Regions from separate parts of the Nocardia cyriacigeorgica GUH-2 genome, predicted to be linked through region 2. Evidence: riboswitches for the same ligand, from Rfam matches in the RefSeq annotation. Region 2 holds a riboswitch; each other region holds the start of a gene.
The links. A riboswitch is a leader RNA that binds a small molecule or an ion and turns the genes downstream of it on or off. The one in region 2 is predicted to bind S-adenosylmethionine.
Positions count from the first base shown of each region.

Region 1: another riboswitch for S-adenosylmethionine. It lies ahead of NOCYR_RS25980 (rhodanese-like domain-containing protein); the one in region 2 lies ahead of NOCYR_RS01985 (aminotransferase class V-fold PLP-dependent enzyme).
Region 3: another riboswitch for S-adenosylmethionine. It lies ahead of NOCYR_RS04955 (bifunctional o-acetylhomoserine/o-acetylserine sulfhydrylase); the one in region 2 lies ahead of NOCYR_RS01985 (aminotransferase class V-fold PLP-dependent enzyme).

Region 1 covers NC_016887.1:5,787,056-5,794,018, forward strand. Annotated here, with positions in the region: gene NOCYR_RS25965 (MarR family winged helix-turn-helix transcriptional regulator) at 101-577, opposite strand; gene NOCYR_RS25970 (DJ-1/PfpI family protein) at 574-1,212, opposite strand; gene NOCYR_RS25975 (O-succinylhomoserine sulfhydrylase) at 1,310-2,524, opposite strand; gene NOCYR_RS25980 (rhodanese-like domain-containing protein) at 2,521-2,937, opposite strand; SAM riboswitch class IV at 2,957-3,071, opposite strand; gene NOCYR_RS25985 (hypothetical protein) at 3,137-3,514, opposite strand; gene NOCYR_RS25990 (FAD-dependent oxidoreductase) at 3,772-5,163, shown strand; gene NOCYR_RS25995 (amidohydrolase family protein) at 5,223-6,092, shown strand; gene NOCYR_RS28010 (C40 family peptidase) at 6,099-6,827, opposite strand.
Region 2 covers NC_016887.1:429,495-436,457, reverse strand. Annotated here, with positions in the region: gene NOCYR_RS02010 (D-alanyl-D-alanine carboxypeptidase/D-alanyl-D-alanine-endopeptidase) at 1-360, opposite strand, end outside; gene NOCYR_RS02005 (inorganic diphosphatase) at 559-1,050, shown strand; gene NOCYR_RS02000 (crotonase/enoyl-CoA hydratase family protein) at 1,294-2,115, opposite strand; gene NOCYR_RS01995 (YbaK/EbsC family protein) at 2,218-2,691, shown strand; gene NOCYR_RS01990 (flavin reductase family protein) at 2,714-3,277, shown strand; gene NOCYR_RS01985 (aminotransferase class V-fold PLP-dependent enzyme) at 3,281-4,600, opposite strand; SAM riboswitch class IV at 4,650-4,763, opposite strand; gene NOCYR_RS01980 (Pls/PosA family non-ribosomal peptide synthetase) at 4,964-6,963, shown strand, end outside.
Region 3 covers NC_016887.1:1,108,825-1,115,787, reverse strand. Annotated here, with positions in the region: gene NOCYR_RS04965 (TetR/AcrR family transcriptional regulator) at 102-746, opposite strand; gene NOCYR_RS04960 (NADP-dependent isocitrate dehydrogenase) at 998-2,215, opposite strand; SAM riboswitch class IV at 2,507-2,617, shown strand; gene NOCYR_RS04955 (bifunctional o-acetylhomoserine/o-acetylserine sulfhydrylase) at 2,705-4,030, shown strand; gene metX (homoserine O-acetyltransferase MetX) at 4,027-5,175, shown strand; gene NOCYR_RS04945 (DUF3017 domain-containing protein) at 5,190-5,435, opposite strand; gene NOCYR_RS04940 (RidA family protein) at 5,596-5,997, opposite strand; gene NOCYR_RS04935 (hypothetical protein) at 6,757-6,963, shown strand, end outside.

The sequences.
Region 1 (6,963 bases), 840 kb from region 2:
GCAATCATCTCGGCAGCCGGAGAATCGGCCGTGGCTACCCGGCGAACCGCTCGCAGCGATATCCCAGTCGAGCGGCAGCGGTGATCACGCCGGCCCGGCCTCAATCACCCGGCGAGCCGATCGCATCTAGCGCTTCGCTGAGCCGAGTCAGGGCGGCGACCGTCGGCGCAAAGTCCGCGCCCAATTCATCGGCCAGGCGCTGCGCCATCGCGGCGTGGCCGGGGTTGATGCGGGAGTTGGCGGTGCGGCCGGCTTCGGTGATGGCGACGAGTTTGGCGCGGCGGTGGGCCGGGTTCGGGCGGTATTCGGCCAGCCCGCGGTCCACGAGCAGATCGGCGATGCGCTGCACGCTCTGGCGGGTGATGCCCATGGCGCGGGCGATCCCCGCGACCGGCAGCGGTTCGTGCAGCACGGCACCGAGCACCTGCCACCAGGCGGCGGTCAGCCCGGCCGGTTCGGCCAATTCCTCGGCGATGGCGAGGAATTGGCCATTGAGCCGGAACGTGGTGATCGCGGCGGTGCTGAACAGAACCTGCTCGGCCCGCGCGGCGGCAGCTTCTGCGGCCTCGGCACTCACGAGGCCGCCGCCCTGGCCTCATACTCTGCCAGCACCGGGAACGCCGACGGGTCGCTCTTGGCGAACAGCCGGTACCAGGCATCGAGGACGTGCGACTCGTACAGGTCGAGCTTGGCGAAGATCTCGCGAGCGAACTCCCACGGCGCGGTGGGGCCCGCGGTGATCAGATCGCCATCGGTCACCGCGGCGGCTTCGACATAGTTGTCCGCGCCGGCGTATCCGCTGGCGGCGAGGTACTCCGCGGCGCCGCTGGTGTGCTCGCGATCATCGAGCAGCCCCTCTTTGGCGAGGCCGAAGGTGGCGCCGCAGATGGCAGCGACGGGAACCCCTGCATCGAGGAATTTCCGTGCGGCATAGGCGAATCCGCTCAGTCCACCGCGATCCCACAGTTCCGAACCCGGCAGGATCAGCAGCACGCTGTCGGCGGCGTCGAGTTCGGCCAGCGCCAGATCCGGCACGATGCGCATCCCGCCCATGGTGGTCACGGGCTCGCTCGTCGGCGCGACGGTGCGGACCTGAAAGCTGCCGGGTTCACGCTGCAAGCCCACGTTGTGGTTGATCTGCGCGATCGCCGCACCCACTTCCCAGTCGGCGAGCAGATCGTAAACGGCTACGTGCACTGTCTTCGTGGTCATGACAGTATGCTGTCATATTTGACAGCATACTGTCAATGGTGCGGGCATGAAAAAGGCCGGCACCACCACCGGGCACCGGCCTTTCCGCAGCTGAGACTCAGCTCAGCGCATGCTCCAGATCGCCGAGCAGATCCTCCACATCCTCGAGCCCCACCGAGATACGCACGACCCCATCGGTGAGCCCGATGGTTGCGCGACCCTCCGGACCCATCGCGCGATGCGTGGTGGTGGCCGGATGGGTGATGAGGGTCTTGGCATCGCCGAGGTTGTTGGACAGGTCCACGATGCGCAGCCGATTCAGCACCTCGAAGGCGCGCTTCTTCGCCTCGTGCTCGGGCGCCTTCAACTCGAAGGTCACCACCGTGCCGCCGCCGCTCATCTGGCTCGCGGCCAGATCGTATTGCGGATGCGATTCCAGGAACGGGTATTTCACCCAGCTGACGGCGTCGTTGCCCTCCAGGAACCGCGCGATCCGCAACGCGGATTCGGTCGAATGCTTCACCCGCAGCGGCATCGTCTCCAGGCCCTTGAGCAAGGTCCACGCATTGAACGGACTCAACGCGGGCCCGGTATGGCGCATCAGATTCTTGACCGGACCACCGATGTATTCCTCGGAACCGAGGATCGCACCGCCGAGCACCCGGCCCTGTCCGTCGATGTGCTTGGTCCCCGAGTACACCACCACATCGGCGCCGAGTTCGAAGCCGCGTTGCAGCAGCGGCGTCGCGAAGACGTTGTCCAGCACCACTTTCGCGCCCGCGGCATGCGCCATCTCGCTCACCCGGCGCACATCGACCAGGGTCTGCATCGGGTTGGCCGGGGTCTCGAAGAACACCGCGGTGGTGGGCACCGACAGCGCCTGCTCCCACTGATCGAGATCCTCGCCGTCGACGAACACCGTTTCCACACCCCAGCGCGGCAGGATCTCGTTGCACACCACGAAACACGAACCGAACAGGCTGCGCGCGGCCACCAGCCGATCACCCGCGCCGAGCAGCGCACCGAGCGCGGTGAAGACCGCAGCCATACCGCTGGCGGTGGCGAAACACGCCTCGGCGCCGTCGATCAGCCGCATCCGCTCCTCGAACGTGGCGACCGTCGGGTTGCCGTAGCGGGAGTAGACGAAATGCTCGACGTCGCCGGTGAAGGCCGCCTCGGCCGCCTCGGCGCTCTCGTAGACGAAACCCGAGGTCAGGTACAGGGCCTCGGAGGTCTCCTCGAACCCCGAACGCCGCAGTCCACCGCGCACACCGAGCGTGGCGGGACCGACCCCCTCCGGCAGCGGCCGGTCGAACGCGCCGCCGGTGATCACGACTGCCGCCAGGGCAGGCCGTCGGCACGCCAGCCGGCGCCACCGCGGTGACCGGACTCGTCGAGCGGGCCCTCGAAACCCTCGCTGACGTTGTAGGACGGCTCGATGCCCGCACTGGTCGCCAGGGCGGCGGCATGCGCCGAACGCTGGCCGGAGCGACACAGGAACACCACGGGGGCATCCGGATCGCGGCCGTCGAGGATGGTGCGCAACTGCTGCGCGAACTCGGGGTTGCGCGCGCCGGTGCCGTCGACCCATTCGATCAGGACGGTCTGCCGGTCGATGGCGCTGGTGTCGGGGATGCCGACGAATTTCCATTCGGCCTCGGTCCGCACGTCCACCAGGACCGCTCGGGGATCGTCGCGCAATATCTCCCACGCCTGTTTCGGGGTGATGTCGCCGGCATAAGTCATGTGTGGCACCTTCCTCGAGAATCCGCACTTGCCGCATCTGGCTTCGATGCGCGCCAGGTCGTCACCCGGAGCACCCCACCGCGGAGGAGGGTTGCCGGCCAGCAAGCCGGGGCTTGACGCTGGCACTCATGACCTGAGATGAGATTGCCTGGCCGGGGGTTGCCGTGTCAAACCCCCGATCAGGGCGTTGCGCTGGGGTTCAGGGGCAGACCAGCCAGGTGTTGTCGACCCGTTTCAGGGTCCAGGTTCCGGTCGCCTCGGCGCCGTCGACCTTGCTGGTGACGGTGGCCGTCGCGCGGTCGCCGTCGACGTTCAGATCCTCTAGTTTCGTGATTTCTACGGCTTTTCCGGTCTCGCCCTCGTCCAGGCGGCCGGCCATCGGCGAGCGTTTCGGATCGAAGTCCGGGCACACCGCTTCCTCCGGCGGCAGCAGCCCATACCGCGAACTCACCTCGCCGAAATCCCGCACCGCGGCGGCCACCCGGTCGGCCTCTGTGACATTTTTCTCAACGGGCGAAACCACCTCGGCGATGACGATTACGGCGAGCACGAGGGCCGCGATCGCCGCGGCGATCATGAACGGCGCCATCGACCGGGTCGAATCGCCCGATTCGCGCTCGTCGGCCGGTTCGCGCCGGGCGTCTGCCGGATCTGGCTGCTGATCGCTCATGAGCTGATGATCCCTGGTCCCCCGAGGCCACCGGAGAGCCCCCCGATAGAATCGGCGGGATCGCGGCCGGTGCCGTGCAGGTGAAATCCAGCCGTGCGTCAAGTTAGCCTAAGCTAAACACCGACGCCCATTAACTGTCTCGACCAATAAGGTGCGCGTAAACGATGACCGAACAGACCGCAGCTGCACGCCCGCTCCGCATCGCGATCGTGGGTGCCGGACCGGCCGGTATCTACGCCGCCGACGCGTTGATGAAGTCGGATGCGGATGTGTCCATCGACCTCTATGAGCGCATGCCCGCGCCGTTCGGCCTGATCCGCTACGGCGTCGCGCCCGACCACCCGCGCATCAAGGGCATCATCACCGCCCTGCACAAGGTGCTCGACAAGCCGCAGGTGCGCCTGCTCGGCAATATCGACTACGGCTCCGACATCACCCTCGACGACCTGCGGGTCTACTACGACGCGGTGATCTTCTCCACCGGCGCCAACGCCGACCGCGCCCTGCCCATCCCCGGCATCGACCTGGACGGCTCCTACGGCGCCGCCGACTTCGTCTCCTGGTACGACGGCCACCCGGACGTGCCGCGCACCTGGCCGCTGGACGCGGAGAAGGTCGCCGTCCTCGGTGTCGGCAACGTCGCGCTCGACATCGCGCGCGTGCTCGCCAAGACCGGCGACGAGCTGCTGCCGACGGAGATCCCGCCGAACGTCTACAAGGGCCTCAAGGAGAACAAGGCCGTCGAGGTGCACGTCTTCGGACGCCGCGGCCCGGCCCAGGCCAAGTTCACCCCGCTGGAGCTGCGCGAACTGGACCACTCGCCGACCATCGAGGTCATCGTCGACCCCGAGGACATCGACTACGACGAGGGCTCCGAGGCCGCGCGCCGCCACTCCAAGCAGGTCGACATGGTCGCCAACACCCTCGAGCAGTGGGCCATCCGCGACCAGGGCGACCGCCCGCACCGGCTGTACCTGCACTTCTTCGAATCGCCCGCCGAGGTGATCGGCGATGAGAACGGCAAGGTCATCGGCCTCAAAACCGAGCGCACCCAGCTCGACGGCACCGGCAACGTCAAGGGCACCGGCGAGTACAAGACCTGGGATGTGCAGGCGGTCTACCGTGCCGTCGGTTACCTGTCGCAGAACATCAGCAACCTGCCGTTCGACGATCAGGCCGGCGTGGTGCCCAACGAGGCCGGTCGCGTGCTGGCCGACGAGGACGCCGACGGCGCCGCCCGGTACATGCCCGCCACCTACGTCACCGGCTGGATCAAGCGCGGCCCGGTCGGCCTCATCGGCCACACCAAGGGCGACGCCAATGAGACCGTGGCCTGCCTGCTCGACGACAGCAAGGACTTCACCCCCGCCGAGCGCCCCGAGCCCGAAGCGGTGATCGAATTCCTCGAGGGCAAGGGCATCCCGTTCACCACCTGGGACGGCTGGTACCGCCTCGACGCCCACGAGCGCGCCCTCGGCGAGCCCGAAGGCCGTGAGCGCGTCAAGGTCGTCGAGCGTGAGGACATGCTGCGCGCCAGCGAGCCGCACAAGGTCTGATCTGACCGCTCCCCCGGATCGGGGAAGCGCGAAATCCGACGCTGAGGCATGCTGTACACGTGTTCGATGCCCATGTCCACATCATCGATCCGCGGTTTCCGCTGATCGAAAATGAGGGCTACCTGCCGGAGCCCTACACCATCGACGATTATCGAAAGCGTATGTCGCGCTTCGACGTCACCGGTGGGGCCGTGGTCAGCGCGTCCTTCCAGGGCAGCGATCAGAGCTATCTGCGGGCGGCGCTTGCCGAGCTCGGTGAGGGCTGGGTGGGCGTCACCCGGCTGCCGCTGGATGCGGGCGATGAGGAGATCGTCGAGCTGGACAAGGTCGGGGTGCGGGCGCTGCGGTTCAACCTCAAGCGCGCCGCCGCCGACATCGCCGCCATGACGTTGCAGGCGGTGCGCGCCTATGAGCTGGCCGGCTGGCATGTCGAGGTCTATATCGACGGCCAGATGCTGGCCTCGCTGCAACCGGTGGTGTTGAAGCTGCCCGCGCTGTCGGTCGACCATATGGGCATGTCCGAGGAGGGGCTGCCGTTCCTGCTGGATCTGGTCGACCGTGGCGCCAGGGTGAAGGCCACCGGGTTCGGCCGCGTCGATATGGATGTCGCGACCGCCCTGCGCCGCATTCACGCGGTGAACCCGGAAGCCCTGATGTTCGGCACCGACCTTCCGGGTACCCGCGCGGGGCGGCCGTTCGAGGACTCCGACGTCGACCTGATCTGCGATGTCGTCGGCGCCGATATGCACAAGGTCCTCGAAGACAATGCCCGCGCCTTCTACCGGCTGCCGCCGGTCCAGCGTCCGGCCGACGATCCGGCTCCGACGCTGCCGCTGCATGCCCCGCCCGCGCCGACCATGCCGATTCCGCGCGCGGATCTGCCGAAATCCGAAGCGATGGATACGGTTCCGCTGCCGATCGTGGAGTGAGCGGGCTCAGTACCGGCGCGCGCCCGCGAATGGCATTGTCGCCATATCGGATTCGACGACGCCCTCGCCCGACGTGGCGGCGTGGATGACCTTGCCGCCGCCGGAGTACAGCGCGGAGTGGCCGCCGCCGTAGAACGACACCAGGTCGCCGGGGCGAAGGTCGTTGCGGGAGACCGGCATTCCGGTCGCGAGCTGCTGGTGGCTGGTGCGCGGCAGGTCCAGGCCGGCGTGGCGGTAGGACCACTGCACCAGGCCGGAGCAATCGAAGGCGTGGGGGCCCGTCGCGCCTGGGGCGTAGTTCGCGCCCAGCTTGCTGCGGGCGGCGGCTAGTGCGGCGTCACCACGGGTCTGCTCAGGGACAGCCGCCGGGGCGGGCGAATGCGGTCCCGGGAGTTGGGGTAGTGCGAAGGGGAACGGTAGCTGGGGAATCGTGAATTCCACCAGCTCCACGCTGACGGCCGGCTCCTGCGCCGCGAACTCCGCGGCCGCGGGATTATCGCCGAAGCTCAGGCGGGGAATTTCCCGTGCGGGAATGTCGTCGATTTTCGGGGCCGTGAAGCCCGGCGGCACCGGCGCATTTCCCGGAATTTCGAAGCTCCCGACGCCGGGAACCTCCAGCGGCTGCGCCGTCGCCGTACCCGGTAGCAGCGCCACCGCGGCCGCCGAACCCAGTGCCAGCAGGATTGCCCGGCGCAGCCGGCGAGAATATCGAACGTCGTCGTCAGATGATGCCATGATGCGGTCCTCCGATGCTCACATCGAGGCCGATGGCGGACGATCATTGTTCACCACGGCCTTCGAATTGATTCGAAAAACGTCACGGTGATCTGTTCGTTCGAGTCGATCCGAGCGTCGATCTTTCATTCATCGG
Region 2 (6,963 bases):
GGTGAGCAGGGCGGCCGCGGTGGTCAGGATCTTGGCGGTCGATGACGGCACCATCGGCTTGGCCGCATCGGCGCTCCACAGCACCGTCCCGGTGTCGGCGTCGGTCACCGAACCGGCGAAACCGCCCAGATCCGGATTCGACACCACCGGGGCCAGCGCCGCGGCCAGACCCGCCGCACTCGGGACGGGTGCGTCATCGGGGGCGGGCGCGACCGCGGGGAACGGACGCACCGGTACCGGCGGCTCGGCGATGGTCAGCCCGCCGTGGCGGAACTCCTCGGTCCAGGGCTTCAGCGTCACCGCGACGCCGGTACCGACCGCGAGCAGCACCACCAGCGTGGTGATCAGTCCGATCCACATCCGGCGCCGTCGCCGCGAGGCCAGCCCGCCGATGTTCTTACCCACCACGTTGTCCGCCGTCTCCTCACGCCCGCCACATCCGCTTGGCCCAGACTATCCTCGTTCGGCTACCGTTCCCCCGAACGACCTGGCGCGTCGGCGGCCGTCGGCCCGCTGAACAGCAGCAGTACACCAGAGGCAACGGAAGAAGGAGTTGGCGTGGAGTTCGACGTCACCATCGAGATCCCCAAGGGTTCGCGCAACAAGTACGAGGTGGACCACGAGACCGGACGGGTCCGGCTCGATCGTTTCCTCTACACCTCCATGGTGTACCCGGCCGACTACGGCTACATCGAGAACACCCTCGGCGAAGACGGTGACCCGCTGGACGCGCTGGTCCTGCTGCCGGATTCGGTGTTCCCCGGCGTCATCGTGGAGGCCCGCCCGGTCGCCATGTACAAGATGACCGACGAGGCAGGCGGCGACGACAAGGTGCTGTGCGTGCCCGCCGGCGACCCGCGCTGGGACCACATCCAGGACCTGAAGGACGTCCCGGAGTTCGAGCTGGCCGCGATCAAGCACTTCTTCGAGCGCTACAAGGACCTCGAGCCCGGCAAGTACGTCAAGGGTTCGGAGTGGGTCGGCCGCGCCGAGGCCGAAGCCGAGGTCGAGGCGTCCATTCAGCGTCTGAAGGACCAGGGCGGGCACTGAGCCACAGTTCCTGATCGACGGCCGATCCGCCAGGCGGTAGCCGGAGAACGATCGAGCGGCACATCACCGAGAGCCTGCGACGGGCTCGGTCTCGGTGATGTGCCGCTCAGCGTTTGTGCGCTGGGTGTCTGCCGGCTGACTGACTGAGTGCGCGGGCGCTACCGGTATCGGTCCACGGTGCCCGGCGGCGTCCGCCCGCGAGCGCTACCGGCGCCGGTCCGACGGCGCTGAGGGTCGACTCGCTCAGCGCCCCTTGAACTGCGGGGCGCGCTTCTCGAAGACAGCCTGGATGGCCTCGGTCAGGTCCTCCGACGGCAGGAAGGCCGCGTTCCAGGCCGAGACGTAGCGCAGCCCTTCGGCTACCTCGGAGGCATTGCGCTGGTACATCACGTCCTTGGCGCCCTGCACCACCAGCGGCGGGTTGGCGGCGATCTCCCGTGCGGTCGCGTGCGCGGCCTCCAGGGCGGCCTGCTGATCGTCGAAGACGTCGTTGACCAGGCCGATCTTCTCCGCCCGCGCGGCGTCGATGTCCTTACCGGTGTAGGCGAGCTCACGCAGGTGGCCCTCGCCGATGATGGCGGGCAGCCGGTGCAGCGAGCCGATGTCGGCGACGATGGCGACCTTGGCCTCGCGCAGGCTGAACTTGGCGTCGGCGCTGGCGTAGCGGATGTCGACGGCGGCGATCAGGTCCAGGCCGCCGCCGATGCACCAGCCCGACACCGCGGCGATGACGGGCTTGCGGCAGTCGGCCACCGCCGTCACCGCGGCCTGCATGCGCCGGATCTCGTTCAGGAAGTCGGTGCGCGGAGCGGCCAGCGCCTTGTCGGCCAGCAGCGGGCCGAAGGTGCCGCTCATCGCGGGGAGATCCAGGCCGTAGGAGAAGTGCTTGCCGGAGCCGGTCAGCACGATCGCCCGGACCTCGGGGTCGGCGTCGAGGGCGTGGAAGATCTCCGGGAGCTCACGCCAGAAGTCCGGGCCCATCGCGTTGCCCTTGCCGGGACCGGTCAGGGTCACCTGCGCTACGTGGTCGCTGGTTTCGACGGTGAAGGCCTGCCATTCAGTCATCTGTACAGCGTATACACGCCGGTAACGGCGGTGATACCGTGTGGGAGGGAACCTGTTATCACTCACCCGGCACTCGCCACCGGTTCGCTCTACCCTGGATTCATGCGCAGGTCACTACCTCCGGTCGCCTGCCGGGTCGCGGACACCCTGATCGCCCGCGGCCACCACGGCGTCATCGTCACTCACCCGGATCGTCCGACCGCGGCCGCCGACGCCGCCCGCGCCCTCGGCGTCGACATCGGCGCCATCACCCTGGCCCGGCTGTACTTGCTCGACGACGATCCGGTGCTACTGCTGGTCTCCGGCGCGCACGAGGTGGACCTGGACCGCACCGGCGCCCGCCTGGAAGGCACCCTCACCCCCGCCTCGGACGAACTCGTCCTCGAAGTCACCGGCCACCCCTTGGACGCCGTCGCCCCCGTCGGCCATCCGACCAATATCCCCACCTGGGTCGACAACGCCCTGTCCCGCCACCGCGAACTGTGGGCGGCGGGCGGTCATCCGGATGCGGTGTTCCGCACCACCTTCCGCGAATTGGTGCGGATCACGGCGGGGCTGCCGATCGACGTGGACTGACCCCAGCGGCACAATCGACACGGTGAGCGACGCGAAGGAACCGACCGCACCGGACACCGGCCTGCGGGTGCCCGACGACCTGAGCGGGATCACCGCCGAGCAGTACCGGTCCTCGATGCGGCACTATCCGTCGGGGGTGACGGTGGTGACGTTGAGTTCGCCGGCGGGCCCGGTCGGGTTCACCGCGACCTCGTTCGCCTCGCTGTCGCTGGAGCCGCCGCTGGTGTCGTTCAATATCGCGCACACCTCGTCGAGCCTGGCGGCGATGAGCGAGGCGGAGTCGGTGGTGATCCACTTCCTCGGCGAACACCAGCGGCATATCGCGCAGCGGTTCGCGCGCAGCGCCGAGGAACGGTTCACCGACCGATCGCTGTGGACCACGCTCGACACCGGCGAGCCGGTCCTGCACGGCACCCCGATCTGGCTGCGCACCACCGTCGAACAGCGCATTCCCATCGGCGACCACACCTTCATCGTCGGCCGGGTGACCCGGGTGCACGACGCCACCGAGGAGAAGCCGGCGGCCGCGCCGCTGCTGTATCACAACGGGCGCTACCACCGGCCTACTCCGCTGGATGAGGACTAAGGCTCAGCCGATCTCGCAGGGCGCCGCGCCGACGGTGTCGGCACCGGTGAATGCCCGGGTTTCCGGAGCGGGATTCCACAGCCCGTCGGTGCAGGCGTAGTCCCACCGCGGCCCGTCGTGCACGAGCGCGGCGATCGCCGAAACCAGCCGGTCCACGTCCGCCGAGCAGGTCCCCAGCCCGATGCTCGCGCGCAGCGCACCGTCGAGCCCGAGCCGCGCGAGCAGTGGATGCGCGCAGAATCGACCGTCACGCACCCCGATCCCGTGTTCGGCCGACAGATACGCCGCCACCTGTCCGGGAGCGAAACCGTCCAGCGTGAACGCGACGATCCCGACGACGTCGGGGCTGTCGGACCACAGCCGCAACAGCCGCACACCCGCAATCGCGCTCAGCCCGTCGCGCAAGCGGTCGGCCAGCAGCCGCTCGTGCGCGATCACCCGCTCGGCGTCGATCTCCGACAGCGCCTCGCAGGCCGCAGCCAACGCCGCCACACCGAGCACATTCGGCGATCCGGCCTCGTGCCGCTGCGGCGCGGGCGCCCATTCGGTGCCGTCGACGCGCACCTCGCGCACCGCACCACCACCGGCCAGATACGGCGGTGCCGCGTCGAGCCAATCGCGCTTGCCGACGAGCACACCCGCGCCGAACGGCGCGTACAGCTTGTGCCCGGAGAACACCAGATAGTCGATCCCGCACTCGCGCAGGCTGATTCGCCGATGCGGCGCCAGCTGCGCCGCGTCGACCAGGATGCGGGCGCCGCACTGGTGGGCGATCTCGGCCAGCCGGGCCAGCGGCAGCACCTCGCCGGTCACATTGGAGGCGCCGGTAACCGCAAGCAGCGCAGCCGGTTTCGAGCAGAGCTCGGCGACCAGGCGGCGCACGGTCTCCTCGATCGTGTCGGCCGCGCGCACCACGCGCCGGCCATGCCGTTGCCAGGGCAGGAAATTGGCGTGATGTTCGACATCGAGCACCACCGTGTCACCGGGCACGCAGGCGGCGAGCAGGTTGAGCGAATCGGTGGTGTTGCGGGTGAAGACCACCACCTGGTCGTCGGCCGCGTCCAGGAAACGGGCAACCGAACCGCGGGCGGCTTCGTAGCATTCGGTGGAGATCCGCGAGGCATAGCCCGCGCCCCGGTGCACGCTGGCGTAATACGGCAGCAGTCGCTGCACCCGGTCGGTCACCTGGGCCAGTGCGGGTGCGCTCGCGGCGTAGTCGAAATTGGCATAGGTGCAGGTCCCGCCCTGGACGAGGGGTACATGGAGATCGTCTCCGGAGACCCGGGCGAGGGCGGCACAGGTCTGATCGAACACAGCGGTCATCACGTCATCCCATCGGCTGAGGGACTCGCGAAAGGCAAGAGATTCGTCGAGTCCGCGCTTGCCGCGCCCGGTCGGGCGGCGGCCCGGTCGTCACCCGGAGCACCCCACCGCGGAGGAGGGTTGCCGGCCAGCAAGCCGGGGCTTGACGCTGGCACTCATGACCTGTGGCGAGATTGACAGACCGGCCGCGCCGCTGTCAACCCGTCGTGCCCTGCGGGTACCGTTGACTACTGGTCACCGGGGCATTTTCCGTTTGCCCACTGGTAACCCTCGTATGAAACAACCGTCTTCGAGAATTAGTTGGTGAGGCCGTACCGCCGAACAGGGCTACTGCCGGACAGTGCTGAGGAAGGTGGGCCGGACGTGATGCTCCAGCCGCAGATCGACACCGATGGTTCGGTCCCGGAGCTCGATCCGCTGCTACGGTCATCCCTCGCCCCACCTGCGCGAACGCTGGTCGACATCCTCGCAGAGAGCGCCCGCGCCCACCCGGACGCTCCCGCCATCGACGACGGCGACACCGCCCTCACCTACACCGAACTACTGGCCGAGATCGACGCGACCGTCGAACGCCTCGGCGCGGCCGGTGTGCGACGCGGCGACCGGGTCGGCGTGCGGATGCCGTCGGGCACCCGTGAGCTCTACGTCACGATTCTCGCGGTCCTGCACGCGGGCGCGGCTTATGTGCCGGTCGACGCCGACGACCCCGATGAACGCGCCCGCCTGGTGTTCGGCGAGGCCCGCGTCACCGCCATCGTGACGGCCGACGGGATCGCAGCCACCGAACACGCCCGCCCGGCAACCGACGGGCAACCCGGCGGACCGCAGCTCCCCACCCCCGCCGACGACGCCTGGATCATCTTCACCTCCGGTTCCACCGGCACCCCGAAAGGCGTTGCGGTCACCCATCGCAACGCCGCCGCCCTGGTCGACGCCGAGGCCCGGCTGTTCCTCCAGGGCGCCCCGATCGGCCCCGGCGACCGAGTGCTGGCCGGATTGTCGGTCGCCTTCGACGCCTCCTGCGAGGAGATGTGGCTGGCCTGGCGGCACGGCGGCTGCCTGGTGCCGGCGCCGCGCGCGCTGGTGCGCACCGGCGCGGACCTCGGGCCGTGGCTGGTGCGGCACGAGATCACCGTCGTCTCCACGGTGCCCACGCTCGCCGCCACCTGGCCGGCCGAGGCGCTGGAACCGGTGCGGCTGCTCATCTTCGGCGGCGAGGCCGTACCACCGGAACTGGCCGAACGGCTGGCGGGCGACCCGGAATCCGAACGCGAGGTGTGGAACACCTACGGCCCCACCGAAACCACGGTCGTCGCCTGCGCGGCGCTGCTGGACGGGAACTGGCCGGTGCGCATCGGCCTGCCGCTGGACGGCTGGGATCTGGCCGTGGTCGATGCCGCCGGAAATCCGGTGGGCGAGGGCGAATCCGGCGAACTGGTGATCGGCGGCGTCGGCCTGGCCCGCTACCTCGATCCGGCCAAGGACGCCGAAAAGTACGCACCGCTGGCAGCACTCGGCTGGGAACGCGCCTATCGCAGTGGCGATCTGGTGCGCAACGACCGGGCCGGACTGGTCTTCATCGGCCGTGCCGACGATCAGGTCAAGGTGGGCGGGCGCCGCATCGAACTCGGCGAACTCGACAATGCCCTGCAACACCTGCCTGGGGTGAGCGGTGCGGCCGCCGCCGTGCGCACCACCGCTGCGGGCAATCAGATCCTGGTCGGCTACCTCACCGGCACCCCGCCCGACTACGACCTCAAGGCCGCCCGCGCGCAGCTCGCCGAACAGCTGCCCGCGCCGCTGGTCCCCCGCCTGGTGGTGGTGCCCGGACTGCCCACCCGGACCTCCGGCAAGGTCGACCGCGACGCCCTGCCCTGGCCGCTGGCCGGCAGCGACGAAACCGTCGACCACGGGCTCACCGGTACGGCAGCGTGGGTGGCCGAGCTGTGGAGTTCGATCCTGGGCGCCGAGATCACCGGCGCCGACGCCGATTTCTTCGACCTGGGCGGCGGCTCGCTGTCGGCGGCCCAGCTGGTCACCGCGCTGCGCGAACGGTATCCGCGCATCGCCGTCGCCGACCTGTACGACCACCCCCGCCTGGGCGCGCTGGCCGAACTGCTCGACGAGACCGCGCCCGCGGCCGCCGTCGCCGAACGAACCGTCCGCCCGACGCCGCGGTCCGCGCAATGCGCCCAGGTGCTCGCCACCATCCCGCTGACCACGCTGACCGGCCTGCAATGGCTGACCTGGCTGGCCATCGCGGGCAATCTCGCCGGCTGGGCCGGCGCGCTGCCCTGGCTGCCACAGCTGTCGTGGTGGTGGACGCTGCTGCTGTTCGTCGTCTTCATCACCCCGCTGGGCCG
Region 3 (6,963 bases), 680 kb from region 2:
GGGACCCAGCCGGAACTCATCGGCCGGCGGCGGACGCGAGCACTGCGGCGACTCGGTTACCCCGCTGAACCGGGCGCCGAGCCGATCGGCTGCACGAGGCGCTACTCCGGGGAAACCGCCGGTGTGAGGGCCGCCGCCGCGATCGTGCGCAGATGTGCGCAGGCGCGACCCCAGCGCCGGCGCGCCCGGTCGGGATCGGGGTCGATGAAGTTCGAGATCAGGATGCCGCGCAGGGCGTCCATCGCGGTATAGACGAAATCGCGGGCGTCCTTGCGCCGCACCTCATCCGGGACGAATCGCGCCACCGCGAGCAGGACCGCGTTGTTGACGAACGGCTCTACCTTCTCCATCGCAGCCGCCAGCACCGGATCGGTGCGCCCGGCCACCCACAGCTCGACGGTGGCGATGAACAGCGGACCCTGGTGCAGCTCCCAGAGGAATTCCAGGGCGGCGTCGACCGGATCGTCGACGTTCTCCACCCGGCCCATATCGCGCATGGCGGTCTCGGCCCGGCGCTGCGCGAGGTGACTGATGGCCGCCACCACCAGGTCGTTCTTGGACCCGAAGTGGTGCACCTGCGCACCACGGGTGACGCCGGCGCGTTCGGCGACCCGCGGCGTCGTCGTCCCCGCGTAGCCGTACTCGACCAGGCAGTCGATGGTGGCGTCGAGCAGCCGCACCCGCATCTCACTACTGCGCTGCTCCTGAGTGCGGCGCGCGGGCTTGGAGAGTGCGGTTCTGGCCATTCGGCAGATTCTACCTTTACATGCAGGTCGGTATGTTCAAGAGGCGGCCACGAGATGCGGTTCGCGCCGCCGCCGTGCTCAGCCCCGGAACACACTCATCGAGAATCCGGATGCGCTGCTGCCGGATACACGTCGGGCACCCCGCATGATGTGCGGGGTGCCCGTTTGTCCAGCATGACCCTTGTCCGCCGGCCGCGGCGCCTCGGTGGGGCGGCACACGGCCGGCAGTGGTCGTGGCCGAGCGGATCGGCTCAGCGGAGGGCGCGCGCCAGGTTGGCGTCCAGCGCCGCCAGGAATTCCTCGGTGGTCAGGTAGCCCTGGTCACCGCCGACGAGCAGCGCGAGGTCCTTGGTCATCTGACCACCCTCGACGGTCTTGATGACCACGTCTTCGAGGGTCTGCGCGAAACCGATCACCTCGGGGGTGTTGTCCAGCTTGCCGCGGTGCTCGAGGCCGCGGGTCCAGGCGAAAATCGACGCGATCGGGTTGGTCGAGGTCGGCTTGCCCTGCTGGTGCTGGCGGTAGTGCCGGGTGACGGTGCCGTGCGCGGCCTCGGCCTCACAGGTCTGGCCGTCCGGGGTCAGCAGCACCGAGGTCATCAGGCCCAGCGAACCGAAGCCCTGCGCCACCGTGTCGGACTGCACGTCGCCGTCGTAGTTCTTGCAGGCCCAGACGTAGCCACCCTCCCACTTCATCGAGGAGGCCACCATGTCGTCGATGAGGCGGTGCTCGTAGGTCAGGCCCGCCGCGTCGAACTGGCTCTTGAACTCGGCGTCGAAGATCTCCTGGAAGGTGTCCTTGAACATGCCGTCGTAGGCCTTCAGGATGGTGTTCTTCGTCGACATGTAGACCGGGTAGTTCTGCTGCAGCCCGTAGTTGAACGACGCGCGCGCGAAATCCTCGATCGACTTCTTGAAGTTGTACATACCCATGACGACGCCGCCGTCCTCGGGCATCTTCACGACCTCGTGCACGATCGGCTCGCTGCCGTCGTCGGGGGTGAAGGTCAGGGTGACGGTGCCGCCCTGGAACACCTTGAAGTCGGTGGCGCGGTACTGGTCACCGAAGGCGTGACGGCCGATGATGATCGGCTTGGTCCAGCCGGGCACCAGGCGCGGAACGTTGGAGATGATGATCGGCGCGCGGAAGATCGTGCCGCCGAGAATGTTGCGGATGGTGCCGTTGGGCGACCGCCACATCTTCTTGAGACCGAATTCCTCGACCCGGGCCTCGTCGGGGGTGATGGTGGCACACTTCACGCCGACGCCGTGCTTCTTGATGGCGTTGGCGGCGTCGACCGTGACCTGGTCGTCGGTCTTGTCGCGGTACTCGATGCCGAGGTCGTAATACTCGAGGTTCACATCGAGGTACGGGTGGATCAGCTTGTCCTTGATGAACTGCCAGATGATCCGGGTCATCTCGTCGCCGTCGAGTTCTACGACGGTGCCTTCAACCTTGATCTTGGACATGGATCTTCGTGTCCTCCTAGGATGGTGCCCTCATTGCACGGCCAGGCGAACACGCTTGTGAGCGGACCCCAGCTGTTCAACAGACAACGTATACGCCTCGTGTTGTCCGCGAGACGTCTGGTGCAAACAAGACAAGCGTACTGCTGGTGGCTATCTCACCGCGCGGGTAGGGCAGGGTGTGAGGCGGATTACGGTCCGCCACCGATTCCGCCGCAGGTCACCCCCTTCCGATCCCGGACATGGGAAGGCGGGGTTCGGGTCGCGCGGGCCCGCCGGTTACGATGTCGGTCAGGTCATGAGAGCCAGTGCAAAGCCCCGGCTAGCTGGACGGCAACCCTCCTGCAGCGGTGGGGTGCTCCGGGTGAGGACCGGGCTTCCGAGAGCCGGAAGCAAGCGCGCACGTAGGAGGTCACCGAGATGTGTTGTTGTCGTTTGTCGCTTGCGCACAGATAACCCCGTAATCCCGGCGAACACCTTCTGGAGCCTTCCTTGACCGACACCACCACGCCCGATCCCACCGCTTCCTGGTCGTTCGAGACCAAGCAGATCCACGCGGGTCAGGTCCCCGACGCCGGCACCGGTGCCCGTGCACTGCCGATCTATCAGACGACCTCTTACGCGTTCCGCGATACCGATCATGCGGCGGCGTTGTTCGGGTTGGCCGAGCCCGGCAATATCTACACCCGGATCATGAACCCCACCCAGGACGCGGTGGAGCAGCGCATCGCCGCCCTCGAGGGCGGTGTCGCGGCGCTGCTGGTGGCGTCGGGGCAGGCCGCGGAGACCTTCGCGATTCTCAACCTGGCCGGTGCGGGCGATCACATCGTGTCCAGCCCGCACCTGTACGGCGGCACCTACAACCTGTTCCGCTACAGCCTGCCCAAGCTCGGCATCGAGGTGTCGTTCGTGGACGACCCCGACGATCTGGAGCAGTGGAAGGCCGCCGTGCGGCCCAACACCAAGGCCTTCTTCGGCGAGACCATCGCCAACCCGAGCAGCGTGGTCTTCGACATCCCCGGCATCGCCGCGGTCGCGCACGCGGCCGGGGTGCCGTTGATCGTGGACAACACCGTCGCCACCCCCTACCTCATCCAGCCCCTCGCGCACGGTGCCGACATCGTGGTGCACTCGGCCACCAAATACCTCGGCGGCCACGGCGCCGCGGTCGCCGGGGTGATCGTCGACGGCGGCACCTTCGACTGGACCACCACCGACACCAACGGTCAGTCCCGCTTCCCCGGGTTCACCACCCCGGATCCCAGCTATCACGGCGCGGTCTTCGCCGACCTCGGCGCCCCCGCCTACGCGTTGAAAGCCCGCGTCCAACTCCTGCGCGACCTCGGCTCGGCCATCTCACCGTTCAACGCCTTCCTCATCGCCCAAGGCATCGAAACCCTGAGCCTGCGCATCGAACGCCACGTCACCAACGCGGTCGCTGTCGCCCAGTTCCTCACCGAACAGCCGCAGGTGGAATCGGTCGCCTACGCCGGACTACCCTCCTCACCCTGGTACGAACGCGGCCGCCAACTCGCCCCCAAAGGCGTCGGGGCGATCGTGTCGTTCGAACTGGCCGGAGGGGTCGACGCCGGCAAGAAATTCGTCGACGCGCTGACCCTGCACTCCCACGTCGCCAACATCGGCGACGTGCGGTCGCTGGTCATCCACCCCGCCTCCACCACCCACTCCCAACTCACCCCCGAACAACAACTCGCCGCAGGCGTCACCCCCGGACTCGTCCGCCTCGCCGTCGGCATCGAAGGAATCGACGACATCCTCACCGACCTGCGGGCCGGACTGACGGCGGCGGCGACGTGACCGTGAGCGCCGACCACAGCAGCCCCCGCCTGACGGCGGCCGAGTTGCCGCCGCCGGACGGGCGCCTCGGCATCATCGCCGTCGGGGATATCGCGCTGGAGAACGGCGCGACCGTCCCCGACGTGCACCTGGCCGTGCAGCGCTGGGGTGAGTTGTCGCCCGGCCTGGACAACGTGGTGCTGGTGGAGCACGCCCTCACCGGCGATTCCCACGTGGTCGGCGGGCCCGACGAGATCCACCCGCAGCCCGGCTGGTGGGAGGGCATGGTCGGGCCCGGCGCGCCGCTGGACACCGACGAGTGGTGCATCGTGGCGACGAACGTGCTCGGCGGCTGTAAGGGCAGCACCGGGCCGTCCTCGCCGGCGCCGGACGGCAAGCCGTGGGGTTCACGGTTCCCGGAGATCTCCATCCGTGACCAGGTGACCGCCGAGGCCGCGCTGTTGGACCGGCTCGGCGTCGAGCGGCTGGCCGCCGTGGTCGGCGGGTCGATGGGCGGCATGCGGGTGCTGGAGTGGATGATCGGCGCGCCCGAGCGGGTCGCGTCGGCGCTGGTGCTCGCGGTGGGCGCCCGCGCGACCGCCGATCAGATCGGCACCCAGACCACTCAGATCGCGGCCATCCAGGCCGACCCGGACTGGCAGGGCGGCGACTATCACGACACCGGTCGCGCGCCGACCACCGGGATGGGCATCGCCCGGCGCATCGCGCATCTGAGCTACCGCACCGAGGCCGAGCTGGACCACCGGTTCGAGAACCGGCCGCAGGGCGATGAGGATCCGTGGCGCGGCGGCCGGTACGCGGTGCAGAGCTACCTGGAGTACCAGGCCGAAAAGCTGTGCAAGCGTTTCGATCCGGCGACCTATGTGCTGCTCAGCGAGGCCATGAACCGGCACGATGTCGGGCGCGGACGCGGCGGTATCGCCGCGGCGCTGGCCAGTACGCCGGTGCCGTGCGTGGTCGGTGGGGTCGATTCCGATCGGCTGTACCCGCTCCACACCCAGCAGGAGCTGGCCGACGGGCTGCCCGGCTGTCAGGGGCTCGAGGTCGTGCACTCCCGCGATGGGCACGACGGGTTCCTCACCGAGGCCGCGGCGGTGTCGAAGCTGCTGATCCAGACCATGAACCTGGCCCGCAACGCGCGCTGAGCTCGCCGCGGAGTCTAGCTGACGCCGAGGGTGTTGATGGTGGCCGCGATCAACACGATCGAGCTGCCGAGCAGCGTCAGCGCGCCGACGTCGAACGGCTTGCTACGCACCGCCAGCAACCCGACCCGCGCCGTGGGCAGGCACAGCCGGAAGGCCGCGGCCAGCAGCGTCGCACCGCCGAAGAACAGCGCACCGCGGCGCCAGCGTTCCGAGGCCACGAACACGATCGCCACCACGATGACCAGCGCCACGATCACCATCGGCAGATGACAGCGGAAGAACTGCGTCGCCCAACTGTCGCCGGGCCGTCGTTCGGCGGTCGGTGTGTCGGCATCGGTCACGCGTCGATTGTTGCAGACCTGCCGCTTGCGGCGAGCGCTGGACATCGCAAGGGCTTTCGACCACCCCGTCGGCCGCTTCCTAGGCGACGACCGCGACCCCCTCGACCTCGATCAGGTGCTCGGGAGTGAACAACGCCGCGACCCCGACCAGCGTCACCGCGGTCTCCGGGAAGGCGTAGTGCTCGCGCGCCGCCGCCCCACCGGCCCCGAGCGCCTCGAACTTCGACGGATCCCAATCGACCACATAGAACCGCACGCTCACCAGGTCGGCCGCCGACCCGCCCGCCGCCTCGAGCGCCTTGCCGAGATTGATCAACGCCTGCGCCGTCTGCGCCGCCAGCCCCTCGGCGACCACACCCGACTCATCGACGCCGACCTGCCCGGACAGATGGATGATCGTGCTGCCCTTGGCCGCCGTGGCGTGCGCGAAGCCTGGTGCGGGCGGCTGCGCCCCCGCCGGATTGTGCGATGTGCTGACCATGCGGCGCACTGTATCCGGCCCCACCGACAAGCTCTCGCCGTCGCACCACCCGGGTGATCGGGTCTCGACGGGCCCACCCAGAATGGTTGGCGTGTTCCGACTGATGTTCCATGAGTCTAACATCATGCTCCGCACAACAGATAGATAAAGGTCCTCCAACTCCTACGCTGGGAGAGCGGGAAGCGAAGGGCAGCGCAGGGGTACCCCGGTACCGCAAGGCACGGGAACGCCCTTAACGCCGAGGAGCCACGCCGGTCGGTTGGTCGCTTCGGTTGCTTGGTACGCACGGGCACACGGGGATTACTCGGTGCCCCGGGACTGGGATACTGCACAGAGCCCGGCCGGAGAGCGCAGAGCACAGGGAACCTGGATGCCGCCCACCGATCCGCCCGGCAACCACGCCGGGATACTCCGAGTCCGCCTTAACGTACGGCTCTGTGTCATCGGATAAGTGCTGTAGCCCCTCTGACGGGCGACGGCACCGGGGGTAAGCCGGTCTACCCGTAATGGTCGCTACGGGCACACAGCGCCAAGGTAGGGAGAGAGTGGCTGAATAGCCGAATACGTGAAGCGGGCACTAAACTCCCGCTCACGGCGTCGGACTGCTTACCTCAGTTCCTCGCCCAGGCCCCGGAAGGTGTTGGCGCACCGGCCGGGGCTGACTTGTGTAGGCGAACGTACCAGAACCCAGGCCGAATCTCGAGTGAGGCGAAATCCGTTGTCGTCGAACCTGTCGTACCCCGCCGATATCGTCGCGGCGTGACTCTTACTCAGCCGTGGGCAACCCTCATCGCTGGCCTTCTCGCCCTTACGGCAGCGGCCGTTGCGTATCGGGGCGTGCTGCTGAACATTCGCGAGCAGCGACGAGGGGAGCATCGGAAAGCGGCGCTGGAAGTACTCGCGTCCGCGCTTGCAGCCCTGAACGACTTCGAGAACGCGTATTTGAAGAGGTGGGTCTCCCCATCG